DNA from 2 places in the Pseudarthrobacter sp. SSS035 genome. Region 1 is predicted to be linked to the other one. Evidence: predicted binding sites of a transcription regulator. Region 1 holds the regulator's gene; the other holds the start of a gene.
What was found. Region 1 encodes Rex, which represses fermentation and respiration genes when NADH is low (regulators of the CRP and FNR family bind a similar motif). Its sites were predicted from a motif close to CTTGTGAANNNNTTCACAAG; they were not measured.

Region 1 (14,663 bases):
CGTGTGCGTCATGGTCAGTGACTGCATCACACCCAGGGCAAGCAGATCGTTGGCGCAGAAGATGCCGTCCGGCAGCTCGCCGGGCCCCCGCTCCACCAGCAGGTTGCCAACACTCCGGCCTGCCAGCACCGTTTGTCCGTCGGAATCGAGGACTTCAAGAGTGGCATCCGATTCCTCCTTCACGGCACGTTCTGCGCCTTGGAGTCGGTCCGCCACCTGGCGGATGGAGGTGGGGCCGCCCACAAAGGCGAGCCGACGGCGGCCGGTGTCCAGTAGGTGCCGGGCGGCGAGGTAACCGCCGGCGTCGTCGTCCACCGAAACGGAGCTGTACTTGCTCTCATCGGCGAGCCGGTCCACCAGAACGGTAGGGACACCGCGCTCGCGGAGCTGGTCGATGCGCGCGGTCACGTCACCCACGGGCGAGATGAGGAGGCCCTGCACGCGCTGCTCCTGGAACAGGTCGATGTAGTTGGATTCCCGGCTGGCATCGTGGCCGCTGTCGCCCAGCAGCACGGCGCTGCCCTGGAGTGCCGCGGCATCCTCCGCGGCACGGACCACCGACGTGAAGAAGGGGTTGCCGACGTCGAGCACGATCAGCCCGATGGTCCTGCTGTGGCCGGCGCGCAGCTGACGGGCGGCGTCGTTGCGGACGAAGCCGAGCTCCTCGATGGCCCGCAGCACCCGTTCCTTGGTCCGCTGCGAGACCCTGTCCGGGTAGTTCAGGACGTTGGATACCGTGCCCACGGCCACCTGGGCATGGTTGGCGACGTCCTTGATGCTGGCTGAGCGATTCATGTTTCTCCGTGCTGATATGCCCGCGTGCTGTACTTTTCGCTGGTCCCGGGACCGGGGCCGGGAAATTGCTTGACACCTACTTGTCTCAAGGGTACTTTGAATCGTATTAATGAAACGATTCAAAACATGGAAAGTTCAGGGGAGTTGCAGATGAGGGTGTGTTTCCGCTCCTCAGTCCAGCCAGGGCTGATCGACGAATACCGACGGCGGCACGCGGCTGTGTGGCCCGAAATGCTCCGCGCGCTCCAAGACGCTGGCTGGCGCGACTACTCGCTGTTCCTGGGCGCGGACGGGCTCCTCATCGGCTACCTGGAATGCGACGATTTCGACGCCGTCCGGGCGCGGATGGCCTTGACCGAGGTCAACACCCGCTGGCAGGCCGAGATGGCCACGTTGTTCGACAATCCGGACCAGGCGCCCGACGAAGGCTTCCAGGTCCTCGAGGAAGTGTTCAATCTTGACGACCAGCTCGCGGCGGCGGAGTACACCAGCAGCTGACGCACTTGGCCCCGTTGGCGGGACGCAAATACTCGGATCACAGCACCTGAGACAGACCACAGAACAACAGACCACATCACCAAGACCGGGAAGAACCAACATGAATGACGTAGCAACGGCGCTGGGCAGGCTCGGGGAGCTTGCCATCGAGGTCCCCTCGTGGGCTTATGGCAATTCAGGCACGCGCTTTAAGGTGTTCGGCACGCCGGGTACACCGCGGTCTGTGCAGGAGAAGATCGCGGACGCCGCCAAGGTGCACGAGCTGACCGGCCTTGCCCCGACGGTGGCCCTGCACATTCCGTGGGACAAGGTGGATGACTACGCCGCCCTCAAGGAGTACGCGGCCGGCCTGGGTGTGGGCCTGGGCACCATCAACTCGAACACGTTCCAGGATGACGAGTACAAGTTCGGTTCCCTGACGTCGTCGAACGGGTCGGTGCGGCGCCGGGCCATCGCCCATCACCTGGAGTGCATCGAGATCATGCACGCCACGGGCTCGCAGGACCTGAAGATCTGGCTGGCGGACGGCACCAACTACCCGGGCCAGGACGATCTCCGCGGGCGTCAGGACCGGTTGGCCGAGTCGCTGCAGGAGATCTACGCCGGCCTGGGCGAGAACCAGCGGCTGGTCCTCGAATACAAGTTCTTCGAGCCGGCTTTTTACCACACCGATGTTCCGGACTGGGGCACCTCCTACGCGCAGACCCTGGCGCTGGGCGAGAAGGCGATGGTCTGCCTGGACACCGGCCACCACGCGCCGGGCACCAACATCGAGTTCATCGTGATGCAGCTGCTGCGTCTGGGCAAGCTGGGCTCGTTTGACTTCAACTCCCGCTTCTACGCGGACGATGACCTGATCGTGGGGGCCGCGGATCCGTTCCAGCTGTTCCGGATCATGTACGAGGTCATCCGTGGCGGCGGCTTTGGCAAGGATTCCGGTGTGGCCCTGATGCTGGACCAGTGCCACAACCTGGAGGAGAAGATCCCGGGCCAGATCCGCTCGGTCCTGAACGTCCAGGAAATGACGGCCCGCGCCCTGCTGGTTGACACCGCCGCCCTGGGCGAGGCCCAGCGGACCGGGGATGTCCTGGCCGCCAACGGCGTGTTCAACGACGCCTTCTACACCGACGTCCGGCCCATCCTGGCCGAATGGCGTGAATCCCGCGGCCTGCCCGCGGACCCGATGGCCGCGTTCAAGGCCAGCGGTTACCAGAAACAGATCAACGAGGACCGCGTCGGCGGCCAGCAAGCCGGATGGGGCGCCTAACAATGACTACGCAGAACACAGAGACCCTGAACACGGGCAACACGACTGTTGAAGAGCTGATTGCGCGTTCCAACCGCCTCGGGGCGGACAAGCGGAACACCAACTTTGCCGGCGGCAACACCTCGGCCAAGGGCACCGAGAAGGACCCGGTCACGGGCGAGGACGTCCAGCTGCTCTGGGTCAAGGGCTCCGGCGGGGACCTGGGCACGCTGACGGCCGGCAACCTCGCCGTGCTGCGCCTGGACCGCCTGCAGGCACTCAAGGCCGTTTACCCCGGCGTCGAGCGTGAAGACGAAATGGTGGCCGCCTTCGATTACTGCCTGCACGGCAAGGGCGGCGCCGCTCCCTCGATCGATACGGCCATGCATGGCTTGGTGGACGCCGCGCACGTGGACCACCTGCACCCGGACTCCGGCATCGCGATTGCCACCGCCGTGGACGGCGAGGCCCTGACCACCAAGGTCTTCGGCGACAAAGTTCTCTGGGTTCCGTGGCGCCGTCCCGGTTTCCAGCTTGGCCTGGACATCGCCGCGATCAAGGACGCCAACCCGCAGGCCATCGGCACCATCCTCGGCGGGCACGGCATCACCGCCTGGGGCGCCACCAGCGAAGAAGCCGAGCAGAACTCGCTGTGGATCATTGAACAGGCCGAGAAGTTCATCGAAGAGAACGGCAAGGCCGAACCCTTCGGAGCGCAACTGGCCGGTTACGGCGCTCTCCCCGAAGCTGAAAGGAAAGCGAAGGCCGCCGCACTCGCCCCGGTGATCCGCGGCCTGGCATCCACGGACAAACCGCAGCTGGGGCACTTCAGTGATGACGCCGTCGTGCTTGATTTCTTGGAAGCCGCCGAACACCCGCGCCTCGGCGCGCTCGGCACGTCCTGCCCGGACCACTTCCTGCGCACCAAGGTCAAGCCGCTGATCCTGGACCTGCCTGCCGATGCCTCCATCGAGGACTCGGTGGCCCGGCTGAAGGAACTCCACGCCGTTTACCGCGAGGATTACCAGGCGTACTACGACCGCCATGCGGTTGCTGATTCACCGGCACTGCGCGGCGCGGACCCGGCCATCGTCCTGGTCCCGGGCGTGGGCATGTTCTCGTACGGCGCGAACAAGCAGACCGCCCGTGTTGCCGGCGAGTTCTATCTCAACGCGATCAACGTGATGCGCGGCGCCGAGGCGATCTCCACCTACGCCCCGATCGAGGAATCCGAGAAGTTCCGCATCGAATACTGGTCGCTGGAGGAAGCCAAGCTCGCCCGCCTGCCCAAGCCGAAGTCCCACGCCTCCCGCATCGCGCTGGTCACCGGCGCGGCGTCGGGCATCGGCAAGGCGATCGCCACCCGGTTGGCGTCCGAGGGCGCCTGCGTAGTCATTGCCGACCTGAACCTGGAGAACGCCCAGGCCGTCGCCGCAGAGCTCGGCGGCGCGGACGTCGCCATCGGTGTCCAGGCAGACGTGACCGATGAAGCACAGATCGCGGCCGCGATCCAGGAAGCGGTGCTGGCGTTCGGCGGACTGGACCTGGTGGTCAACAACGCCGGCTTGTCCATCTCCAAGCCGCTGCTGGAAACCACCGAAAAGGACTGGGACCTCCAGCACAACGTGATGGCCAAGGGTTCCTTCCTGGTCTCCAAGGCCGCGGCGAAGGTCATGATCGGCCAGGACATGGGCGGGGACATCATCTACATCTCCTCCAAGAACTCCGTGTTCGCGGGCCCGAACAACATCGCCTACTCGGCCACCAAGGCCGACCAGGCGCACCAGGTCCGGCTTCTCGCGGCCGAGCTCGGCGAGCACGGCATCCGCGTCAACGGCATCAACCCCGACGGCGTGGTCCGCGGCTCCGGTATCTTCGCCGGCGGCTGGGGCGCCAAGCGCGCCGCCGTCTACGGTGTGGACGAGCAGGAACTGGGCAAGTACTACGCCCAGCGCACGCTGCTCAAGCGCGAAGTCCTGCCCGAGCACGTGGCCAACGCCGCCGCGGTCCTGACCAGCAACGAACTGTCCCACACCACCGGCCTCCACATCCCCGTGGACGCCGGGGTGGCCGCAGCCTTCCTGCGATGAACGCCACCGCATCCCATGCACAGGGCGGTGTCGACGGCGGTACGGTGTTCGCCGCCGTCGACGTCGGCGCCTCCTCCGGCCGGGTCATCCTGGGCCGGGTCAGGGATTCCAGCGTGGAGCTGGAAACCGTGCACCGTTTCCCCAACGGTGTGGTGGAGTTCGACGGCGGCCTCCGCTGGGATTTCGACGCCCTGTTCGCCGAGGTGCTGAAGGGACTCACTGCCGCCGGCACCGTGGCGGCGCTGCAGGACGAGACCATCACCAGCATCGGGATCGACACCTGGGCGGTGGACTACGGCCTGGTCAACACCGCGGGCGAACTGACGGCCCAGCCGTACAGCTACCGTGATGACCGGAGCCGCGCCGCCGTCGCGGCCGTGCACCGGAAACTGGACCCTGCCCGGCTCTACGGCACCACGGGGCTGCAGTTCCTGCAGTTCAACACCCTGTACCAGCTGGCCACCGAGCGGGACCTGGACGGTCTGCAGGCGCTGCTCATCCCGGACCTCATCGCCTTCTTCCTGACAGGACAGCGGCGCACGGAATCCACCAACGCCTCCACCACAGGCCTGTATGACGCCGTCGCGGGGGAGTGGGCCACCGAGTTCCTCAGCGCTCTGGGCCTGCGGAAAGACTCATTCCCGCCGCTGATCGAGCCCGGCGAAACGGTGGGCACGCTGCTGCCGGAGATCGCGTCCAGGGTGGGACTGCCGGCCGGCACCAAGGTGGTGGCCGTCGGCTCGCACGACACGGCCTCCGCCGTCGCCGCCGTCCCAGCGCAGGAGGAGAACTTTGCCTATATCTCCTCCGGCACGTGGTCCCTGGTGGGGCTGGAACTGAGCTATCCGGTCCTGACCGAGGCCAGCCGGGAAGCGAACTTCACCAACGAACGCGGCGTGGACGGCACCATCCGCTACCTGCGCAACATGGGCGGGCTGTGGCTGCTCAGCGAATGCCAGCGGACCTGGGCCGCCGAAGGCTTCACCCCGGAACTCACTGATCTGCTCGACGCCGCAGCGGCGCTGCCCCCGGGCGGCCCGCAGATCAATCCGGACGATTCCGCGTTCATCGCCCCGGACAACATGCCCCACCGCATCCGCGCCACGGTCCGCCACACCGGGGGCCTCCTGCCTGATGACCCGGCGGCCATTACGCGGTGCATCATGGACAGCCTCGCCACCGGCTACGCGCGGGCCATCGCGGACGCCGAACGCCTGGCGGACCGCAGCGTGGACGTGGTCCATGTCGTTGGCGGCGGCTCCCAGAACGGGCTCCTCTGCCAGCTCACGGCCGACACCACCGGCAAGAAAGTGGTGGCAGGCCCCGTAGAAGCCACCGCCGTCGGGAATGTCCTGGTGCAGGCCCGTGCTGCCGGGCACGTCAGCGGCGGGCTCGCGGAACTGCGCCGGCTGGTGGTGTCATCGCACGAGCTGCAGACGTTCACGCCGCAGCTCTCCCGCCTGTAAGCCCCCACCAGCCCGCGCGAACAGGCAGCTAATGACCTCAAGTTGCGGATTTGAGGTTATTAGCTGCCGGTTCACGCCTGAAGGGTGGAGGCCCCAAGTGTCTGTGAGGATTTTAGTGGCTGGTCTGGGACTGGCTGGCAGAGTGGGTATTGGCCGTTCAGCCCCGTGGATGTGACTCATCAAGTGTTTGGCCCTGCAAGGGGTGTCTTTGAATGGATCTGTCCATCCGCGGGGGTGGCGGCCGGTACCACCCGGCCCACCTCGGTAACTTGATCAGAAGGTTGTCCGCCTCTTTGGGGGCGTGGCTCGTCACAGTGTTGTTCCGAAGTGACCTCTACCCGGACTGGTACCGGCCGTGCGCGGCCCTGACCATATCCGCGAATAGAGGAAGGTGCCAGAACCGCTATGACTATCGTTGCTCATTCCCGCCCTTTTGTCGTCGGCGTCGATACGCACGCCAAGAACCATGTCTACGCCATCATCACCGGCAACACCGGTGAGCTGACCGCCACCCGGGACTTCCCCACCACCGGGGCCGGCATTACCCGCGCAATCGCCTGGGTCGCGCGCCGCACCGGCGCTGATCTGGCGACCTTGTGGGTGATCGAGGGTGCTGCTTCCTACGGCGCTCTGCTGGCCGGTTCCGTCGGCGCCGCCGGCTACACGGTCGCCGAAGCCGCACGCATGGATGCCCGAGCCCATCACGGGGTCGGCAAATCAGATCCGCTCGACGCGCACCGGATCGCCGCAGCCGTCCTGCCCCTGGATGAGCAGCAACTGCGCCAGCCACGGCTGAACGAAGGAGTCCGAGCTGCCCTGCGGATCCTGGTCACCGCACGGGAATCCATGACCACCGACCGTACCCGGGGCGTGAACGCGTTGACCGCCCTGCTCCGGGTCAACGACCTTGGCCTGGATGCGCGCAAACCCTTGACCGGAACCCAGATCACCGAAGCCTCCCGCTGGCGGGCCCGGGAAGAACCGCTGGCTCAGTCCGTTGCCCGCGCCGAAGCAGTCCGGCTGGCCAAACACATCACCGAACTCGACGCGGACATCAAAACCAACAACGACCAAATCACCGGACTGGTCGAAATCAGCGAAGCCGCACCCCTCCTCAAGGAGACCGGGATCGGTCCCGTCACGGCCGCCATCTGCCTGAGCGTCTGGTCCCACCGGGGACGCGTCCATTCCGAGGCCGCCTTCGCGTCCCTGGCCGGAGCCAGCCCTATCCACGCCTCGTCAGGGAACACCGTCCGGCACAGACTCAACCGCGGCGGCGACAGAACCCTGAACAAAGCCCTGCACATCATCGCCCTGAGCCGGATGACCTTCGAGCCCGCCACCATCGACTACGTCCAGAAACGCCAAGCCGAAGGACGAACAAAAAAGGAGATCCGCCGGTGCCTGAAACGCTATCTCGCCCGACGGATCTACCGAATACTCAACGCCGCAAACCCAGACCCCGGCCACGCTTGACAACCATAGAAGGATCCTTTCGAGTCAGGCCGGGTGCCCCTACGCGGCTTGTGTGACGTAGGATCTCCGAAAGCAACCCGACGAGACAGGACCGGACAGCAGTATGCCCCTCTTCGACCTTCCCCTTGACCAGCTCCGCAGCTACACCTCGAGGGTCACGCCGCCCGCCGACCTGCAGGACTTTTGGGACGTCACCCTCGACGAGGCCCGGACGTTCCCGCTCAACGCAACATTCGAGCCGGTTGAGAACTACCTGTCGGTCGTCGACACCTTCGACGTCACGTTCGCCGGCTACGGAGGTGCACCCATCAAGGGCTGGCTGCACCTCCCGGCGAACCGGCGCGCCGGAACCCGGCTGCCCGTCGTCGTGCAGTACATCGGTTACTCGGGCGGCCGCGGGCTGGTCAACCAGGACACAAAATGGGCGCAGGCCGGCTATGCGCAGTTCATCATGGACACCCGCGGCCAGGGTTACGGCGGGATCCTCGGCGAGACGGCGGATCCCCACCCGTCTGCGGGCGAGGTGGCCTACGCGGGGCTCATGACCAGGGGCGCCAACAGCCGCGAGGACTACTACTACCGCCGCGTATACGTGGACGCGTTCCGCGCGGTGGAAGCGGCGCAGTCCCACCCGGAGGTCGATCCTGCGCGCGTTGTCGTGGCCGGGATCAGCCAGGGCGGCGGCATTGCGGTGGCGGTTGCCGGGCTGGTGGCGGGAAGGCTCGACGGCGTCATCGCCGCGCTGCCCGACGTCCCCTTCCTGCAGGACTTTCCCAGGTCCATAGACATCGCGGCCCGCGGCCCCTATCCGGAAATCGCGGCGTTCCTGGGCAGGCACCGTGACCGGTACGAGCCGATGCTGGCGGTCCTGAACTATTTCGACGGCGTCAACCTCGCCCGGGCGGCCACCGTACCGGCCCTGTACTCGGTGGCGCAGATGGACGATGTCTGCCCGCCCTCCACCGTGTTCGCCAGCTTCAATGCCTACGGCAGCGACTCCTCGGCACAAAAGGACATCGAGGTCTACCGGTTCAACAACCACGAGGGCGGCCAGGAGCACCACTGGATCAGGCAACTGCAGTACCTCCGCGAGCTCCTGGGCTGAAACAAGGCGCCCGCCCCGGATTTCCATGTGTGACGGCCGTGATTTTGCGGCGGTCGCAGCGCGCGGTTATGGTTTGCCTATGACAAACCGTTGGTATGCGTATTTTTCGTTGGCTCTGGAGGAGCCCGCGTCTAACTGACACGCATCCATCTTCCTTCAGAGCCAACAGGGCAGAGATCATTCTCTGCCCTTCGCCATTTCTCCGGCGGGTTCTGATCTGGGCCCGCTTTCCTATCTGGAACAGGACCCGAACATGAGCACCGCGACAGCCATTCCCTCGAAATCCACGTCCAATCTGCGCGTCAGCGAATTCACGTCGCTGCCCTCGCCCCAGGAGCTCATCGCCGAGCTGCCCATGGACGCCCGGGTGACGGACGTCGTCGAGCGTGGACGCGACGAAGTGCGGGCCATCATGGACGGCGTGGACGACAGGCTGCTGGTCATCGTGGGCCCCTGCTCCATCCACGACCCCAAGGCTGGGCTGGAATACGCCCGCCGGCTGGTCAGCCAGGCCGAGAAGCACCGTGACGACCTCCTGATCGTGATGCGCACGTACTTCGAAAAGCCCCGCACGACGGTGGGCTGGAAGGGCCTGATCAACGATCCTCGCCTGGACGGCAGCCATGACATGGTCACCGGGCTCCGGACCGCCAGGGAATTCCTGCAGCAGGTCACCGCGCTGGGGCTGCCCACCGCCACCGAATTCCTGGAACCCATCAGCCCCCAGTACATGGCGGACCTCATCTCGTGGGGAGCCATCGGGGCGCGCACCACCGAGAGCCAGATCCACCGCCAGCTTGCCTCCGGTCTCTCCATGCCCATCGGCTTCAAGAACGGGACCGACGGCGACCTCCAGGTAGCGCTCGACGCGTGCGGCGCCGCCGCTGCCGCCCAGGCATTCCTGGGGATCGACGGCGACGGCCGGGCCGCGCTGGTGGCCACCGCCGGGAACCCGGACACCCACGTCATCCTCCGCGGTGGACGGAAGGGGCCCAACTACTCAGCGGCCGACGTCGAAAGCGCCTCCGCCAAGCTGGCCGGCAAGGGGCTCAACCCCCGGCTGATCGTGGACGCCAGCCACGCCAACAGCGGCAAGAGCCACCACCGGCAGGCGGAAGTGGCGCTGGAAATCGGCGCACAGCTGGAGGACGGCGGCGAGGCGGCTCAGGCCATCGCGGGTGTCATGCTGGAGAGCTTCCTGGTGGGCGGTGCCCAGAACCTTGATGTCGGCGAGCATGCGGCGGGCCGGGCGGAACTGGTCTACGGGCAGAGTGTCACGGACGCGTGCATGGATTGGGACGTCTCCGTTTCGGTCCTCGATCAGCTCGCGGCGTCCGCCCGGAAGCGCCGGACCGCTTAATGATTGCCCGGATGACTTTCACTACAGCCCCATGAACCTCTAGAGTATCTAACACATGGTTGGTGGATGGCTCAGCATCGGCACACCGCATATGAATCAAAGCTGGGGTACTGTCGTCATCCATCAGCAAAGGAATAGGGAAATGTCCGCAGAACAGAACTTCTCGAACGCGAAGTTCCTGACCGTGGCCGAAGTGGCCGAGGTCATGCGCGTCTCCAAAATGACCGTCTATCGGCTGGTCCACTCAGGCGAAATGCCTGCGGTGCGTTTCGGCCGGTCGTACCGGGTGCCGGAGAGCGCCGTCGAGCAGTACCTCAAGGGTGCTGTGGTGGACGGGCACTCCGAAACCGCCTGAGCATTACCTGCGGTCAGTGGGCATCGCCAAGAAGCGGTACCCTGTTAAGGAACGTTTTACGTCATTGTAAGAATCTGTCAGTTGTTTCAGTCTGTAGCTCTGTCCACGGACCATTTCCATCAGACAGGTACTGCATCTAGTTTGTGAGGAACTTTCGTGGGTTCAGTTATTAAGAAGCGTCGCAAGCGTATGGCCAAGAAGAAGCACCGCAAGTTGCTTCGTAAGACCCGTCACCAGCGCCGCAATAAGAAGTAGAGATACTTCGACAAGCGTGAAATGCCCGTTGCCTTCCCGGCAGCGGGCATTTTTTTGTGTCTGGTGCCAGCGGCTGTGCCTCGCCGTCGCTTAGACACGTCCGAAAGGCGCTCCTACGGTCGCTGAGCGACCTTCGTCCCGCGTTCGGCCGCGATGCGCTCCTACGCGAGGCGCAGCAGCTGGCGGGCAGTGCCTTCTACGCCCGGGGGCCGCGGATGCGGGCGAAGCCTTTCCAAAGTCCGTAAATTACGCCGCCGGCCGTTGCTGCCTTGAGCCCCAGGGTGGCGGCGCGGCGGCCGGAACGGAAGTCGTAGACCGGCCAGTTGTTGTCCCGCGCGTGGCGGCGGAGCCTGGCATCGGGGTTGATGGCTACCGGGTGCCCCACCAGGGTCAGCAGCGGGATGTCGTTGTATGAGTCGCTGTAGGCCCAGCACCGCTTGAGGTCCAGGTCTTCGGCGTGGGCCAGGGCCTGCACTGCCACTGCCTTGGCGGAACCGTGCAGGATGTCGCCCACCAGCCGGCCGGTGTACATGCCGTCGGCAACCTCGCCCACGGTGCCCAAGGCTCCGGTCAGGCCGAGCCTGGTGGAAATGACCGCGGCAACCTCGATGGGGGTTGCGGTAACCAGCCAGACCCGCCGGCCCACGCGCAGGTGCTGCTGCGCCAGTGCCTTGGCGCCGGGCCAGATCCTGGACGCGATCATTTCGTCGTAGACCTCTTCGCCCAGGGCCTTGACGTCCTCCACGGTGATGCCTTCGGCGAGGGTGAGGGCGGAGTCGCGGACAGCGTGGACATCGTCCATGTTCTCGCCGCGCGCCACAAATTTGAACTGCTTCCACGCGAACCCCGCGGCCTGCGTCAGGGTGAAGGCGCCGCGTTGGTGCATCTTGCGGGCAACATGGAAGAGGCTGGCGCCCCTCATGAGGGTGTTATCGACGTCGAAGAAGGCGGCTTCGCCGGTCTGCATCAACGCATCCGGCTGGGTCACCACAGCGACGTACTTCTCCTCGGGCATGTCCACGAGTCTAGTCAATACTCGGTGACCAGGATTTCAGTGCAGCACGAGTGCCAGCGCTCGCCCGGATACCCGCGTCGCCGTACGCCTCGCCGTCGGCCGCAGTCCTCTGCCCTGCTCTCTGCCCTGAAGGGCGATACGGTTAATGCATGGCAAAACCCGAGGTAGTCCTCATCACCAAAGCAGACTGTCACCTGTGTGCAGGGGCGCGCGACGCCGTCGGACGCGTTACTGCATCGCTGGGACTCGGGTGGACGGAACAGCAGGTGGACGAGCTGCCGGAACTGCGTGAGCGGTACGCGGAGGAAATCCCCGTAGTCCTGGTGGATGGAATCCAACGCGATTTCTGGAAGATCGACGAAGCCCGGCTGGAGCGCGTCCTCAAACGCGCCATGGCCCAATAGGAAAGCGGCCACGCAGAATGACACCGGCTTTGTTGGCACCAGCGGCGGGGCTCTAGAGTGGAGTCACGACGCGATGGAATGGAGGGGATAGTGACTTCACTGGATTCATCTCCCCATGCTGTCCAAGGTGCAGAGGCTGGCCACAGTACACAGCCCGTCCATGGCGCCGAGTCCACCAAGCAAATACCGCCCGCAGCAGTGGCCCGGCTGACCATCTACCTGCGCGCCCTTAACACGCTGCTGTCCGACGGCATCGAACGGGTATCTTCGGAATCGCTGGCGGAAGCGTCAGGAGTGAGCTCGTCAACCCTGCGCAAGGACCTTTCCTATGTGGGTTCCTACGGCACGCGCGGAGTGGGCTACGAAGTGCAGTACCTGAGCCGTCACATCTCCGCGGCCCTGGGGCTGACCCATGACTGGAAGGTCGCCATTGTTGGCGCGGGTAACCTCGGCAAGGCCCTGGCCCGTTACGGCGGCTTCGAGTCCCGCGGGTTTGACGTCGTGGCAATTTTCGACGCCGACCAGATGGTGGTGGGCAATGAGGTGGGCTGGCTGCGCGTCAGCGACGCTGCGGACATGGAGGCCGTGTTGCAGCGGACGGGCGCCAACATGGTGGTCCTGGCACTTCCGGCCCACGTGGCGCAGGCCGTGTGCGACCGCGTGGTGGCGGCGGGTGTCCACAGCATCCTGAGCTTCGCCCCCGTTATGCTGCAGGTCCCCGAGGGCGTCAACCTCCGCAAGGTGGATATGGCCACTGAACTGCAGATCCTCGCCTATCACGCACAACGGGCGCAGACCCCAGACCAGACCGCCTAGTTCGTCGGCGGCTGATGGGGCCCACGCCCGTTAGGGTGTGGATGCGGCTCGTTGGTACTACTGCCCGTAGGGGTTGCCAGGCGTGGTGCCCGGGGCGCCGTACGGGTTAGCGAACGGCTGCTGCTTGCGGAAGTACGGGGCCGCGGCCGGCAGGTAGAGCAGCACGATAGCTGCGATCCCGGCCAGCGTCCCCACGGTTCCGAGGCTCGGTGGTCCGAAGAGGCCGAAAATGGACAGTGCCGCGAAAACGGTGCCGAGGATGCGGGCCCAGTTCTTGCCCTTTCGGACGAAGAACGCCACCAGCGCGTACAACCCAGCGCCGATGATGGCGAAGACCACGAGCGATCCGGCGAGGACACCCTTGAAATCGTCGAAGGCAAACTCCGTGCCGGTAGCGCCACCGCTGCGCATGGCGTCTTCGAAGGCGCGGCGCATCGCCGGGTCATCGAGCATGCCAATGCCCATCAGCAGGCTGATGACATACACAGCACCCGCGCCGATCAGCAGCCAGAACGAGATGTTGACCAGCTGGGGAATCCCGTTGGATCCCGCGGCCTGCGGCTGTTCGGACGGGTACTGCGCGTAGGGGGACTGTCCGTACGGCTGCTGGCCATAGGGCGGAGGTGTGGGCTGGCCGAACTGCGGCGGGGTGTTCTGCCCATACTGCGGGGCGTTCTGCCCGTACTGCGGCGCCGGGGGAGTCTGCTGGCCATACTGCGGGGCGTTTTGCCCGTACTGCGGCGCCGGCGGCTGGTTGCCGGGCTCGGGCTCGTTCGGGACGGGAGGCGGGACGGGCGTGCTCATGAGCGGTCCTTTGCAGGTCGGATGTCAGTTCGGCTGCTGGGTGCAGTCCAACTGGCCTGCCCCCAGTACGGCTTAGTTCCCACCGTACCCCCGGCGCGTGCCGCGGGGGATCATTCCGGAGAGGTATTCCCACAGAACTCAGCGGGGTTGCGCAAGACTGTGTTTCTACTGGATCCGGTCTACGCGCGGCCCTTGACGGAGTTGAACCAGGCCTGCGAGTTCGGCAGCCACATGAGCACCGTTGCCGCGGCGCTGATGAGGAAGCCCAGCCAGTTGTTGCCGATGCCTTGGCCCATGCCGCCGCCGCCCACGCTGCCGCCAAGCACGGCGAGCACCAGCGAAACGCCGGCCACGATGGTGAGCGCAAGTCTTGCCCATTCCTTGCCCTCCTTCATCTTCAGGACCAGGACAATCTGGGCCGCCGCCAGGGCCAGTGCCACCAGGACCAGAAGGAGGATCACCGCAGCCAATCCGGGCGCCACGGTGAACATTGCAAGGGTGACAAGCCCTCCGAACAGGCCGCCCAACACACCCAGCATGCCGCCGATGAGCCAGATCCAGTACGAGACCTTGAGCTCGGTGGGCAGCCCGGTCACGCTGAACATGCCGGAGAACCCGGCCTTGGGCATAACGTCGTTGAAGTTGCGGGGGCCGTCGGTTGGCATCTCAAAGCGGAAGCCGCCCGGCTGGCCCGGCTGGTTGTATGGCTGGCCGGGCTGGTTGTATGGCTGGCCGGGCTGCGGGTAGGCCTGTCCCGGCTGGGGATAAGTCGGGCCCGGCTGCGGGTAGGCCTGCGGCGGCTGGTAGCCCGCCGGCGGAACACTGCCGGCAGGGGGAACGTTAGTGACAGGCGGCTGAGAGATAGGCGGCTGGGCGCCGGGCGGCTGGGCGCCGGGCTGCTGGGGCTGCTGTGGCTGCGGTACTTCACTGTTGCTCATGGGTCTCACTGTAGACCGCGTGTCCGCCTGTATCTAGGGG
Region 2 (14,663 bases), 1.0 Mb from region 1:
CGGCGCGGAGGCTCGTCATGGACGCATCAAAGATGATGTCCACCGAAGGATCATTGATCACGGAATCCAGGTCCGTGGTCCATTCGGCCACCTTGTGCAGTTCTGCCAGCTCGCGGATCTTGGCTTCATTGCGGCCGACCAGGATCGGCTCCACCTGGACCTTGGTACCGTCCTCCAGCGTGAAGCCCCCGGCGTCGCGGATGGGAAGGATGGAACGCAGCAGGTGCTGGCGGTAGCCCATCCGGCCGGTGATGCCGTTCATGGCGATACGGATCGTCTTTGTTTCGAAGCCCATGTGTCCTCCACGGTGAGTGAGCAGTGTTACTCAAGCTGAATTGGGAAAGCGCATTCCCACTGCGTCCATCATGCACCGCTCCCCTTCGGGTTGGCAAGCGCTTTCCCAAAGTATCCTCAAACTGCCATACTGAAAGCGGCGCTAACGGCGCTGAACGTCTGTATGAACGGGAGAAGTTGTGGCTGCAAGTACCCTCACCGAGGTGGCCCGGCTGGCGGGCGTGTCGCCGGCCACCGCCTCCCGCGTGCTGAACGGCTCCGCCCGGATACCCGGCAAGGATATTGCGGACCGGGTGCGCCAGGCTGCCGAATCCCTCGGCTACATTCCCAACGCCCAGGCGCAGGGGCTGGCCAAGTCCAGCTCCGGGCTGATCGGGCTGATCGTGCATGACATTGCCGATCCGTACTTCGCAGCCATTGCCCGCGGCGTCCAGGATGCCGCGAGGGAACAGCACAAGATGGTGCTGCTGGCCACCACTGAAGGCGCTCCGGACAGTGAGAAGGAAGCCGTGGCTGCCTTCGCCGCACGCCGCGCCGATTCCATCGTGATCGCAGGATCACGGACCTCCCGCACCGAGGACCGGGAAGGCAACACCGAACTCGCTGCGGAACTGGACCGCTACTGCCGCAACGGCGGCCACGTGGGCGTGATCGGCCACGGTATTGTGGGCGCCGCGGCAGCCGACGGCTACCACGTGGTGAGTGTGCCCAATGAGGAGCTCGCCGCGCAGCTCGCAGCTGAGCTGGCCGCGTCGCGGGAAGAAGACTTCGTGATCGTCGGCGGCCCGGAAGGGCTGTTCACCTCCGACGACCGGATCCGTGGGTTCCAGCGCGGCCTTGCCAGCGCCGGCCTGCCTGCCGCGGACGTCATCCGCACGGACTTCACCCGTGCGGGCGGCTTCGAGGCCGGCCTCGCCCTGGCTGCACGGATCACAGCGTCCCAACCCGGGACCGAGACAAAACGGCTCTGCATCTTTGCCGTCAACGACGTTATGGCCATCGGGGCCGCCGCCGCACTGCTCTCCCAGGGACTGCGGATCCCGCGCGACGCCGCCGTTGCCGGTTTCGACGATATTGAGACTCTGCGCGATTTCCGGCCGGCCCTCTCCACGGTGCACCTTCCCCTGGAGGAGATCGGACGGCAGGCCGCCAGCAGCGCAGCCGGCCCGTCCGCCGACGATGCCGGATCGCCCCCGATATCCGGCCAGGTCATACTCCGGCGCAGCACCGAGGTGGCACACCCGAGCAGCGCCGAGTCGGTGGCCTGACCAGCATGACGGACGGGCCCGCAACCGGCCTGACGACGGCCGCGGCGGAGTGGAACGGGGTCGAGCGGCTGTTCGGCCGACCCGGTGAGCCGTCCCGCTGCTGGTGCCGGTTCTTTGCCCTCACGGGTCCGGAGTACTCGGCGCTGGATCCGGCCGCCCGCAAGGCACAGTTGAAGGAAAAGTTCGACGGCGGCTCCCCCGCCCCCGGCGTCCTCGCCTTCGTCGACGGTCAGCCCGTGGGCTGGTGCGCCGTGGAGCCACGGACCTGTTATCCACGTGTGCTTCGCTCCCGCGTGCTTCGGCAAGCGGAGGAATCAGCGCCGCCCGATTCCGAAACAGCACCACCGGATGCGGCCGACAGCGTGTGGTCAGTGACCTGCTTCGTGGTCGCCGCCGGCCACCGCCGGAGCGGTGTGGCAGCCGCGCTGCTGCGCGCCGCCGTCGAGCATGCCCGGCTCAATGGTGCCGACGTTGTGGAAGGCTACCCGGTGGACCGCGAGCAGCGGCCCAAAGCGGGACCCGCAGACTTTTACCACGGCACGCTGAACCTCTTCCTGCGCGCCGGGTTCACCGTGGCCAGCAGCGGCGTCCCAGGGCGGGCCGTGGTGCGCCTGAGCCTCACAGGACCTAAGGGAGCGTAAGGATCAGCGGGCCATCGGCAGTGATGGCCACTGTGTGTTCGCTGTGGGCGGCCCGGCGGCCGTTGGCGGAACGCAGCGTCCATCCGTCGTCGTCCTGATAGTAGTCGTCCTTGCGGCCCAGGATCAGCATGGGCTCGATGGCCATGACCAGCCCGTCGGTGAGCTTGATCCCGCGCCCCGGCCTGCCGTCGTTGGGCACCGGCGGTTCGGCGTGCATGGTGCGGCCGATCCCGTGGCCGCCGTGGTCAGCCAGCAGACCGTAGCCCGCCCGCCGCGCGGCGCCGCCGATCGCGTAGGCAAGATCGCCCATTTTGTTGCCGATCCGGGCTGCCTCGATCCCGCGGGATAAGGCGGCATCCGTGGCATCAATGAGGGCCTGGTCCACAGGATCGGGTGTTCCCACAATGAAACTGACGGCCGCATCGCCGCACCAGCCCTCCAGGAATGCCCCGCAATCCACGCTGAGCAGGTCACCGTCCTGGAGTTTGTAGTCGTCGGGGATTCCGTGGACCACGGCGTCGTTCACACTTGTGCAGATCACGCCAGGAAACGGAACTGCGGCCCAGCGCGGGTGGTAGTCCAGGAAGGCCGGTGTGGCTCCCGCCGTGGCAATCGTCTCGGCGGCCAGCGCATCGAGGTCACGCAGGGTGACACCCACTCCGGCGGCCTCACGCACCGCCGCCAGCGTATTGGCCACCACCCGGCCGGCTTCGCGCATGAGGGCAATCTGCTCGGGAGTCTTGATCATGGACATGCAGGGAACCTCCGACGTCGGGTGGCACGGTTCACGGGAACGTGCAGTTTGTCTGGTCCCACTCTAGAGCCGTCCCGCTGAGGATGGACCGGCCGACATCCAGGCCGCCGGCACCTCGCTAAAGTTGCACCATGGACCGAATGCCGCCGAATGACGAATCGCTGGACACGGACGCACCGGTCACGGAGACTCCGAACCGCGAGTTGTTGGATGCCGTGCGCGCGGCGCTGCGGGAGCGGACGGACCCGGTGCGGGCCACTGGCGCGCAGGCGTATATGAAGTCCACTCTGCCGTCACTGGGCGTCAGAGTCCCGGAAGTCAGGCGGCTGGCGCTGGCCGCTGCTTCCGTCCATCCCGTTACGTCGGCGGGCCAGTTGCGGGCCACGGTGCTGGAACTCTGGCGCGGCTCCACTGTACGCGAGGAACGCTATGCGGCCATTGACCTGACAAGCCTCCGGTTGGTGGCCCGTGACCAGCTGATGCTCCCTGTCTATGAGGAGATCATCCGCACCGGCGCGTGGTGGGATTTCGTGGATGGGGTGTCGCATCGTATCGGCGGGCTTCTTCAGGCCCACCGGCCCATGATGACCGAACTCCTGCTGGCCTGGAGCACGGACCAGGACTTCTGGATCCGGCGGTCGGCCATCACCTCGCAGTTGAAGGCCAAGGCCAGCACGGACCAGGACCTGCTGCGGGCTGTCATTGAGCCGAATCTGGCGGACCCGGAGTTTTTCATCCGGAAGGCCATTGGCTGGGCGCTTCGTGAATACGCCAAAACGGACCCGGAGTGGGTACACGATTTCGTGGTGGAAAAGGGCACGCGGTTGAGTCCGCTGTCCCGGAAGGAAGCCTTGCGGCATCTGGAACAGGGCACGACGGCGGGAATCACCGGCGCCGGATAACCGCGCCTGCGGAGACTAGATAACGGGGCGTTCGGTCACCGGTTCGGCCGGCTTCCGGAAAAGCCTTTTGGTGTCCGGATCCATGAAGATCAGGTACATGGCAAAAAGCAGGCCGGTAATCGCCGCCGCGAAGCGGGCCAGGACCAGGGCAAGTCCGAGGTCCTCGGTCTGGAGGTAGGGAAATACCTCCAGCTGGTCAGAAATGGCGTAGATCATGAAGAACGACACGATGAAATACAGGGCCTTGACCTGCCAGTCATTGCGGATGCCTGTCACCGCGAACAGCGGGATGAGCCACACCACGTACCAGGCCTGGATCATCGGCGCCAGCACCACGATGGCCGCAAAGCCCAAGGTGAGGCGGCGGATCAGCCGCTCATGCTCACCCCTGAAGATCTGGAAGGCGACGATGCCTACGGCAAGTAGTTTGCCGGCGTCGAACACCCAGTCGGCGAGCGTCCACCCGTCGAGGCCGAAGGCGTTCGACACGGAAGCGACCATCAGCCCCACCAAGCCCACCGGCGCGTACCAAATGAAGAGGCTGCCAGGGGCGGACAGCCCATTGATCCAGCCGAAGCCGAACCCGTTGACGAGGCTCAGGCCGTACAGAATGGCCAGGCTCAGCCCTCCGGTCAGTCCCCAGAACAGGAATTTCCGCGGCCAGCCGGCGTTCTTGCCTGCCCAGATCAGGCCGATGAACGGCAGGAAAACGATGGTGATGGGCTTGACGGCGATGGAAAGGGTCACGAGGACTATGCCCAGCACCACGCGCCTGGTGGCCGCGTAGTACAGCCCGGCAAGGGCCAACCCGATCATGAGGGCATCGTTGTGGACGCTGGCGATGAAGTTGGTGAGGAACAGGGGGTTGGCCGCGGTGAGCCACAAGGCGCGGTGCGGATTGACGCCGTGAAGCTCGGCCAGCTTGGGCACGTAGATGACACAGAGGACCACACCAAACAGCGCCACGAGCCTGAAAAGCATCACGCTGGCCTCGGGCTGGACGTTGGTGGACCAGACCACAAACTGCTCGATCCACAGAAACAGCTGGCCGTACGGCACGGGAGCTTCAGTCCACTGTTTGTCGGCGCCAAGCTGGAAATAGTTGGACAACGCCGAAATGCCGTTCTCGTAGGGGTTGAACCCCTCCACCATCAGCCTGCCCTGACCAATGTAGGCGTACACGTCGCGGCTGAAGAGCGGGACGGTGAACATCAACGGCAGGCCCCATGCTGCGATGGCCTGCAGCGTTGCCTTTCGCGCCGCCGGCCCCCATACGCGGACCCGCTGGCCGAGCCTCAGCCAGGAGCGGACCAGGAGCATGCCGCCTACCGCAACCAGCACGATGGCCAGGGCAACGCCGATGGCCTCCGTCCGCATCCAGATAAAGATCGGTACGCGGCGGAGTTCGGAAACGGGGGCCAGCCAGCCGACGCCGAGGGATCCGAACACCATCAGGACCGAGCCGACAAGACCGGCAAGGATGGGGGACCTGGCGTTATCCACTTCTGCCGCAGCGGGCTCGGGGATCACGCTGGCCGCCATCTCCCCCGTTGCAGGCACAGGCGCCGTCATCTCAGGATCGTCCAATCTCTTTACACTCGGCGCTTCAGTCCCGCGGGCGGCGGTGGCCGCCCGGGCCGCGCAGACACTGCACAGCGGCAAAATCCTCGCCCCATGTACCCGAAATCCTAGCATCGGACGGTTGCGCCGGAGCTAAACGGTAGGCTGGTCCGGTGCCTATATCTAACGAACGCATCGTCTGGATCGACTGCGAAATGACCGGCCTGGACATCAAGAACGACGCCCTGATCGAGGTGGCGGCGCTGGTGACGGACTCAGAGCTCAACATTCTCGGCGACGGTGTGGACGTGGTGATCAAGCCCGAGGACGCTGCCCTCGCCCAGATGAACGACTTCGTGAGGGACATGCACACCCGGTCCGGGCTGCTCAAGGAACTGCCGCACGGCAAGACCATGGCCGAGGCCGAAGCCGCCGTGATGGAATACATCGAAAAGTGGGTGCCGGACCCGCGCAAGGCACCGCTGGGCGGCAACTCCGTGGGGACCGACCGCGTCTTCCTGTCCCGCGACATGCCGGCCGTTGTGGAGCACCTGCATTACCGCGTGATCGACGTGAGCACCATTAAGGAACTTTCCCGCCGCTGGTTCGCCCGGGCTTACTTCCAGTCCCCCGCCAAGAAGGGCGGCCACCGCGCCCTGGGTGACATCCAGGATTCCATCGACGAGCTCCGCTACTACCGCGAGGCGGTTTTCGTTCCGGCTCCGGGGCCTGACAGCGCCACGGCCCGCGAAGTCGCCCAGCGCATCACTGCCTCGCCGGGCACAGCAGGTATTCCGAAAGAGTAATCTGCGCCACGTTTGGCGGAAATTTTCGCAAAAACCCCAAAAGTGGCGCAAGCACCCTCAAACAGCAGGTAAGCTATTTGAGTTGCCTTTCCAGAGCACCGGACCACCGGGAAATCTGTGGGGCACATGGTGGGCTTAGCTCAGTTGGCAGAGCGCCTGGTTGTGGTCCAGGAGGTCGCGGGTTCAACCCCCGTAGCTCACCCTCATAGGGCGGCAGTAAAAGCCGTCCATTTGGAGGCCGTACCGGATATCCGGTACGGCCTCCATTTTTTTGCATAACCGCCGGCGCCACGCCGCACGCACGAAGGGCCGCCTGACATGACAGTTCTGCCAATCACCGTCTGGGGTGAACCGGTGCTGCACCGCCGCGCCGCCGAGGTGGAGGTTTTCGACGACGAACTGCGCACGCTGATCGCGGACATGTTTGAAACCAACGAGGCTGCCAACGGCGTGGGCCTGGCGGCGCCGCAGGTTGGTGTGGGCAAAAGAATCTTTGTGTACAAGTACGCCAATGACGACGGCGCTCCGCCCATCGGGGTCCTGGTAAACCCGGTACTGACCCTGTCCAAGATCTCTGGCGCGCTGCCGGACCCCGAGGAAGAGGAAGAGGGCTGCCTCTCCTTCCCCGGCGGCGCATACCCGCTCAAGCGTGCGGAGTGGGCGCGGGTGGAAGGATTTGACGGCCATGGGCAGCCGGTGGAGTTCGAAGCGACCGGCTGGTTCGCCCGGGTGATCCAGCACGAATACGACCACCTCGACGGAAAGCTCTACGTCAACCGGCTGATGGACCGCTATGCACGGAAGGCCATGAAACTGGCCAAGAAGAGCGGCTGGGGTGTGCCCGGCCTGACGTGGATGCCCGGCGTGGATCCGGACCCGTTCGGCCACTGAGCCGACGCATTACCTCGCCGTAATGGTTGGCTGCTCCGGGCAGGAGTCCAGGACGCGCTTCATCGCATCCTTCTCCGGCTGCGTGACGCACAGTCCATAGGATGCCTTCACCGAGATCTGGCGGGCCACGTAATGGCAGCGGATGTTCTTGTTCTTCGGCAGCCAGGTGGCGGCGTCGCTTGCGCTCTTCTGCTGATTTGCAGGACCGTCTGCGGCGATGAGGTTTATCGGATCGTTGGCCAGGCTCTGGCGCTGCTGCGGGGTCAGCCCCTGAGCGCCTTTCTGCCACGCGTCACTGAGCGCCACGACGTGATCGATCTGGATTTCCTTGCTGCTTTCCGGGCCACGCCGGAACTCCATGCGTTTGCCCGTGTACGGCTCATGGATGGACCCTGACACTACCTTGCATTTGGAACCCTCCGTGAAACCCACAGCGGTGAGGTCCCGGCGGAGGATGTCATTGCGGGTGTCGCAGCCGTTCCGGTCCACGTCCAGCCAGGCCTGGCCGAAGGCCTCCCGCTGGTAATTGTCCGTGGGAGCCCGTCCCTTGACGGAAAGCCGCTCGAGGGCGGTCAGGGCACTCCCCTGCGGTACAGCGTGCACCGGGATCACGGGCTTCATCCAGGTCCCGTCGAAAACAGGCGCCTCGCGGGGCCCGGCGATTGCCGGTTCTGCCGCAGCGAACTGGCCCGCGGTGAAAAACCACCCCGCGGAGCCCACTGCAGACAGGGCCAGCACCGCCACCAGAGCCCAGGCCTGTCTCGAGCGGCGGCGGGCACGGCGGTAGGCACGCCAGCTGACGGTCATGGGCAACCGGCTCTTCCGGAAATGTAATGCACCAGAAGAGCCTAGGCCACCCCACTGACACCCATGCGGTTATCCACAATGGGGAGGACGAGTGGCCCGGGTGATCCGCCTACTGCTATGGCCGGCTACTGCTCCCGGGCTACGCGGCGCAGGTCTTCTTCGGCAACCTTGAGGAGCCCTTCGAGCTGGCGCACGCGGTGGTCGCCGACGTCGCCGGAAGCCCGGGACGCGCGGGCCTGCTCCAGGAGCCTGATGGCTTCTTTGTGGTTGGCCTTGGCGACGTCGAGGGCGTGTTCAAGGGTGGTCTCGTGGAGAGTCTCGTTATCCATGCCACCAGTGTGGTCCCGATTCCCGGCTGATTCCAGCGAATCAGCCGGGAATATCGGGCAGCCAACCCGCAAACGGCCTAGACGGCGATTGCGGCCAAGGCAGCAGCGGCTTCCTTGGCGGGGAAGGACGGCGGGTTGACGCCGGCCATCTCTTCCATGACCCGGACTACCTGGCAGCTGTAGCCGAACTCGTTGTCGTACCAGACGTAGAGGATGACATTCTTGTCATTGGAGATCGTGGCGAGACCGTCCACGATGCCGGCACGGCGTGAGCCGACGAAGTCCGTGGAAACAACCTCCGGCGAATCGATGTAGTCGATCTGCTTGCGCAGGTCCGAATGCAAGGACATCTGGCGCAGGTAATCGTTCACCTCATCCTTGGTGGTTCCGTTTTCCAGGCTCAGGTTCAGGATCGCCAGCGAAACGTCCGGCGTGGGGACCCGGATGGAACTGCCCGTGAGCTTGCCCAGCAGTTCGGGCAGGGCCTTCGCCACAGCGGTGGCCGCTCCGGTTTCCGTGATGACCATGTTCAGCGCGGCGGAGCGGCCCCGGCGGTCGCCCTTGTGGAAGTTATCGATCAGGTTCTGGTCGTTAGTGAAGGAGTGGACCGTCTCCACGTGGCCGTGGACCACACCGAACTTGTCGTTGATGGCCTTCAAGACCGGGGTGATGGCGTTCGTGGTGCAGGACGCTGCGGACACGATCTGGTCCGTATCCTCGATGCTGCCGTGGTTGATGCCGTGCACGATGTTCTTCAACGCGCCTTTGCCCGGTGCGGTGAGGAGAACACGGGCAACACCCTTGCTCTGCAGGTGCTGGGACAGGCCCTCAGCGTCGCGCCAGCGGCCGGTGTTGTCCACAACGAGCGCATCCTTGATGCCGTAGGCGGTGTAGTCGATCGTGGCGGGGTTCTCCGAGTAGATGACCTGGACCTGGACACCGTTCGCGGTGATGGTGTTGGCGTCTTCGTCCACACGGATGGTTCCCTCGAAGGAGCCGTGGACGGAGTCGCGGCGCAGCAGGCTGGCGCGCTTGGTGAGGTCCTTGTCCGAGCCGCGGCGCACCACGATGGCGCGCAGGCGCAGGCCGTGGCCGCCGCCTGCCTTTTCGATGAGGAGGCGCGCCAGGAGGCGGCCGATCCGGCCAAAGCCGTACAGCACAACGTCGGTGCTGGTGCGGTCATCGCCGCCGCGCTTGCCCACTACCTCGGCAAGCTCGGTGCGGAGGAACTCTTCCAGGGTGGCGCCGTCGCCTTCTGCCTTGAACTTCTCTGCCAGGCGGGCGACGTCGATGGCCGCCGCACCAAGTTCCAGCTGAGCCAGGATGTTCAGCAGCGGTGCGGTCTCTTCGAGCAGGAGCTCGGTGTTGCTCATGCGGCGGGCGAAACGGTGCGCCTTGAGGATGTTCATGGTGGACTTGTTGATCAGGCTGCGGCCGTGAATGCTGGTCACCACGTTGTTTTCGCGGTACAGCCGGCCAATCACCGGAATCATGGCCTCGGCGAGAGCCTCCCGGCCCATCCACGTATCAAGACAAGAATCTGACGTCTGGCTCACAGAACTACCTTCCTCGGTTCAGCCGCATACGTCGTCGTACGCGGTTGGCGGCCACCTGATGTTGTCCAGGGGCTCTGGCACCGGCAGGATGCGGTCCATCCCGGGTGCCGTGGAGAAGCGTAAAGAAAAGCCACCGGCTGCGAACGCAGACCCGGCGGCAGAACTTCTACGTTCGCTCTCTATTCTAGGCTGGAGCAACACCGCGGACCGCCGCAACCGGCGTGAAATCACTCACATGCGGGGCAGGTCCGTGCCCGGCGGGTGGTGTTGGATGGGTTGACCGATACGCCGGGTTCTGTGCTCCCGTGCCGTTACCAGCGCGGGAGTAGCGGCCATCCATCTACGGACGCCGTTGCCGACGCCCTCCAGCGGCCTACCCGGACACTCGGGCGGGCAGCCCTCAAACGTGTCCTGTCTGGCCTTGCTCCGGGTGGGGTTTACCTAGCCTTCCCGGTCACCCGGGAAGCTGGTGGTCTCTTACACCACCGTTTCACCCTTACCTGCTGAGCCTCCGTTGCCGGAAGACGCAGGCGGTCTGTTCTCTGTGGCACTGGCCTGCGGGTTACCCCGAGTGGGCGTTACCCACCACCCTGCCCTGCGGAGCCCGGACGTTCCTCGAGCCACTTGCGTGACGCGCGGCCGCCTGGTCAACCCATCCGCAGCCAGTCTACCGCCGGAAGGGGGCACCGCCGTCGCCGGTAGGATCGTACGGTGCTGATTCTGCTTCCCCCCTCCGAAGGCAAAACCCCCGCAGTCCGCGGGTCCGCCGTCGACTGGCCGTCACTGAGCTTTCCGGAACTCAACACCTACCGGGCCAAGGTCCTGGAGGCGCTGGGGACGGTGAGTGCGCATGAGGATGCCCTCGCGCTGCTGGGCGTCGGCGCATCGCTGCAGGACGACGTCGAACGCAACACCCGGCTCCACGCCGAACCGGCGGCACCTGCGCACCAGATCTATTCTGGCGTTCTGTACGACGCACTCGGCTACAGAACGCTGACCCCGGCGCAGCGCCGGAAGGCCGATGTTTCGGTGCTGGTGATCTCGGCCCTGTGGGGTGCCATCCGCTTCGCCGACAGTGTGCCCGCCTACCGGCTGTCGATGGGAACGGCACTGCCCGACGTCGGCCGCCTCGCCTCGTTCTGGAAGCCGCAGATTTCGGAAGCCCTCGCGGAGTCCGTGTCCGGGCACCTGCTCGTGGACTGTCGCTCCAGCACGTATGCCGTGGCATGGGCACCGCCGCCGGATCAGACGGTGGCTGTCAACGTATTCACCGAGGTCAACGGTGTACGCAAGGTGGTCAGCCACTTCGCCAAGCACACTCGCGGCGAGCTGGCACGGCACCTGCTTGCCCGCCGCGGCAACGCCCCGCAGACCCCGGTACAGCTGCTGAAGGCCACACGCGAGAAATGGGACGCGGAGTTGGTTGACGGTTCAGCGCGGAAACCGCACGCCCTGAACATCATCCTTCCCAACTAGGTAGCAGCAGATGTCGTTATGGGCGCCCGTAACGACATCTGCTGCGACCTACTTGGACTGCTAGGCAGTTGGGGCGGGCGTGTTCCACTCGGCGGAGCGCACCAGGATGGCACCCGAATCCGGGCAGAACACAATGTCGTCTTCGGCGGCGGCCTTGATCTCGGCGAGGTCTCCGGGGCTCAGCTTCATTCCGGAGGCCTCGGAGGTTCCGTGGAACAACCGGGCGGCGCCCACTCCCCGCTTGGCCAGCGTCTTTTCGTAGACAGCCAGCATGCCGGCGTCGAGTCCCTCTGCGAATTCGGCACGCTTGCCGCGGACAACGGTCGCTTCAGCAGCCACTTCGGCCAGGGCTGCATCGAGTTCGGCGCGGATGCCGCCGAACGAACCCTGGACGTTGTCCACGATGAGCTGCTGGGCAGCCTGACGCTCGCGCAGCGAATCGAGGCGTTCCAGGACTTCCAGCTCCACGTCTTCAAGGTCGGAGCGGCGCTTGTTGAGGGAGGCAATGTCCTTTTGCAGGGCCACGAGGTCCTTTGACAGCCCCGTTCCGCTGTTGAGCCGGGTTTCGTCCCGTTCGATGCGGGAGGCGACCTGTTCGACGTCGGCCTCGGCGCGCTTCAGCTCGGCTTCGGCGTCATGGACGGCCATCTTGGCGGAGCCGAGTTCACCGTTGGCGACGGACAGGGCAGATTGCAGGTCCTCGATCCGGGGATCGGTTTCCAGGGCGCGGCGGCGGTTGGACAGGGACCTGAGTTTTGCGTCCAGCCCCTGCAGTTCGAGCAACTTCAACTGTTCCGCCGGTGCTGCCTTGGCCACTATTTACCTCCGCTAAATCCAATCCGGCCGAAGCCGGGCACCGTATCGGCGCTGTATAGACTCTAGACGATATGAAGTGAAGGGTGCAGGTTCCGCCCGTCCGGGGTCGGCCATTATCGCCGGGCGGCCCCGCAGCGCCGGCTTGAGTGTAGGTCGCGTCGTCTGTGGGGGTGGGTGGCGCTGCGGGGCCTGATTCCCGGCGGTCATGTTCTGCGTCCCGGACGGGCAGGGAGAGAGTGGGATTCAAGGCTGGTGGGGGCCGGGGCCTTCTGTTTCACAGGGGTCCGTGGGTTGCCATTGACAAGCTCCCTTGGCCTGACGGCTCCGCGGGGGTGCAATGGTAGTGCCACATGTGAAGTTTGGGAGGTCCCGGCTTATGTTTGAGCATACTTTCATCGGGCTGGATGTTCACGCGGTCAACGTTGTGGGCCATGCACTGAACCCGGCCACCGGGGAAATCAGCAACCACACGATGCCCGCTGACCCTGCCATGGTGCTGGAGTGGGTCCGCCGGTTCGCCCCGCCCGTCAAGGTCGTCTACGAATCGGGACCGACCGGGTTCGTCCTGGCCCGGTACCTGCGCGCGGCGGGCATCAACTGCGTGATTGCGGCGTCCTCGAAACTGCTTCGCGCACCGGGTGATCGGGTCAAGACCGACCGGCGGGATGCCCGGGTGTTGACTGAGATGCTCGCGGTCGGCTCGGTCACCGAGGTGCGGATCCCGGCCCCGGAGGAAGAAGCGCTCCGGGACCTGTCCCGGTTGCGTTCGGGCACGGCCAAGGACCTGGCGCACGCCCGCCAGCACGTGAACGCGATCCTGCTGCGCCACGGCATCCGCTACCCCAAGGACACCAGATGGACGAAGGAACACAGCCTCTGGCTGCACCGTCAACACTTTGAGGAACCGGCGCTGCAGTTCACCTACGAGGCCGATGTCGAGCAGGCCGAACTCCTCGCCGGGCACCTGAAACGCATCGACAAACAGGTGGCCACCACGGCCGCTGCATGCCGCTACGGCCCAGTGATCAACGCATTGATGTGCCTGCGTGGCATCAAGGTCACGACCGCGTTCGGGTTGGCCGTGGAGATCGGGGACTGGACCCGCTTCACCGGTTCGTCTATAGGCTCCTACCTCGGGCTCGTGCCCAGTGAGGAGTCCTCGGGCCAGTCCCGGCACCAGGGCCCGATCACGAAGGCCGGGAACACCTATGCCCGCAAGCTCCTCATCGAGGCCGCCTGGCAGCACCGGCGCCCGTACACCCGGCCTGGCGAACGGCTGATCCGCCAGCTCGATCTCGTCGCCCCGGCAACCCGGATCCGCGCCCTCGAAGGAAACCACCGGCTCCACCGCAAGTGGGAACACTTCGATGAACGGCACAAAATGCCGGTCAAGGCCAACACCGCGATCGCCCGCGAACTCGCGGGCTGGTGCTGGTCACTGGCCGCCCCGCTTCAACAGGGAGAACGCATGAACGCGGCCTGAAGACGTGCCCCCGGAACGTGGTGAGATGCCGCGGCAGCACACGGAACTAACTCGAGATCGCGCTATGAGCAGACGGGTTCAAACCGTCGCCGCTCGATTCTAGACACCGATAAGCTCCAGCCGAACAAATCGTCATGCGGTAACCAACCCGCGAATGTCAGCCTGACACTGCAGTCGAGAAAGACTCGCCAGCACCCAGACCACGACCTGCCGGCACACGATGAGCGGCCCCCGGAACCAAAAGCCTGGAGCCGCTCACCTCTGCCCCTTGACAACCGGACCTACATATCAGCGCCTGGCGTGCTCCCCTGCCTCGCTACGTCCCCACCGGCTCCCAAACCTCGCTGCGCTCGGTGTGGGCCCGGCGACGGACTTCGCACGCCAGGCTTAGCCAGGAGTCAGAATGAAGTCCCACGGATCGCTGTTGGTGGTGCTTACCTGGATCTCGACGTCGTGGCCCTGATCGGCGAGCACATTGCCCAGTGCCGACGCCGCGGCAGGCAGCCAGAGCCATTCGCTGGCGAAGTGCGAAACGTCAATCAGGTACGGCCGGCCGTTCACTGCCGCTTCGCGGGCTTCGGACGCCGGATGGTGCCGGAGGTCGGCGGTGACATAGACGTCGGCATTGTTGGCCCGCACCTCGTTGAACAGGGAATCCCCCGCCCCGCCGCACACGGCTATGCGCCGCACCAGCCCATCCTTATCCCCGGACACGCGGACTCCCCCGGCCACCGACGGCAGGATGCCGAACACCCTGGCTGCGAAATCGCCCAGGCTCATCACGTCCGCCAGATCACCCACGCGTCCGATGCCTTCCTCGGGCAGGCCGTTCGCGGCAACGGTCAGCGGGACGACGCCCTCCAGTCCCAGCGCATCAGCCAGGACGTCGGAAACGCCCCCGACGGCGGAATCACCGTTGGTGTGGACGGTCAGGAGCGCGGTGCCAGACTCGATGAGACGGTGGATGGCCTGCCCCTTGGCGGTGGTGGCGGCCACGGACGTGACGCCTTTGAGGAGCAGCGGGTGGTGGGTGATCAGGAGCTCGGCACCCCATTCCACGGCTTCCTCGATCACCGTGAG

Region 2: the regulator Rex is predicted to act here: its motif matches at 10,027-10,046, upstream of MUN23_RS18130 (glyceraldehyde-3-phosphate dehydrogenase).

The regions. Positions count from the first base shown of each region.
Region 1 is NZ_CP096882.1:2,872,709-2,887,371, forward strand. Features, by position in the region: gene MUN23_RS13230 (LacI family DNA-binding transcriptional regulator) at 1-795, opposite strand, end outside; gene MUN23_RS13235 (L-rhamnose mutarotase) at 946-1,293, shown strand; gene rhaI (L-rhamnose isomerase) at 1,394-2,560, shown strand; gene MUN23_RS13245 (bifunctional aldolase/short-chain dehydrogenase) at 2,548-4,629, shown strand; gene MUN23_RS13250 (rhamnulokinase family protein) at 4,626-6,095, shown strand; gene MUN23_RS13255 (IS110 family transposase) at 6,501-7,571, shown strand; gene MUN23_RS13260 (acetylxylan esterase) at 7,675-8,676, shown strand; gene MUN23_RS13265 (3-deoxy-7-phosphoheptulonate synthase) at 8,930-10,036, shown strand; gene MUN23_RS13270 (helix-turn-helix domain-containing protein) at 10,179-10,391, shown strand; gene MUN23_RS13275 (30S ribosomal protein bS22) at 10,548-10,646, shown strand; gene MUN23_RS13280 (HAD family phosphatase) at 10,843-11,661, opposite strand; gene MUN23_RS13285 (glutaredoxin family protein) at 11,811-12,065, shown strand; gene MUN23_RS13290 (redox-sensing transcriptional repressor Rex) at 12,156-12,881, shown strand; gene MUN23_RS13295 (hypothetical protein) at 12,939-13,685, opposite strand; gene MUN23_RS13300 (hypothetical protein) at 13,865-14,623, opposite strand.
Region 2 is NZ_CP096882.1:3,913,272-3,927,934, reverse strand. Features, by position in the region: gene MUN23_RS18185 (Gfo/Idh/MocA family protein) at 1-295, opposite strand, end outside; gene MUN23_RS18180 (LacI family DNA-binding transcriptional regulator) at 474-1,562, shown strand; gene MUN23_RS18175 (GNAT family N-acetyltransferase) at 1,568-2,203, shown strand; gene map (type I methionyl aminopeptidase) at 2,190-2,957, opposite strand; gene MUN23_RS18165 (DNA alkylation repair protein) at 3,098-3,859, shown strand; gene mptB (polyprenol phosphomannose-dependent alpha 1,6 mannosyltransferase MptB) at 3,875-5,431, opposite strand; gene orn (oligoribonuclease) at 5,593-6,225, shown strand; tRNA gene MUN23_RS18150 (tRNA-His) at 6,355-6,427, shown strand; gene def (peptide deformylase) at 6,544-7,116, shown strand; gene MUN23_RS18140 (HNH endonuclease family protein) at 7,126-7,923, opposite strand; gene MUN23_RS18135 (hypothetical protein) at 8,049-8,252, opposite strand; gene MUN23_RS18130 (glyceraldehyde-3-phosphate dehydrogenase) at 8,330-9,808, opposite strand; RNA gene rnpB (RNase P RNA component class A) at 10,077-10,463, opposite strand; gene MUN23_RS18120 (YaaA family protein) at 10,520-11,284, shown strand; gene MUN23_RS18115 (zinc ribbon domain-containing protein) at 11,345-12,100, opposite strand; gene MUN23_RS18110 (IS110 family transposase) at 12,477-13,583, shown strand; gene MUN23_RS18105 (Nif3-like dinuclear metal center hexameric protein) at 13,971-14,663, opposite strand, start outside.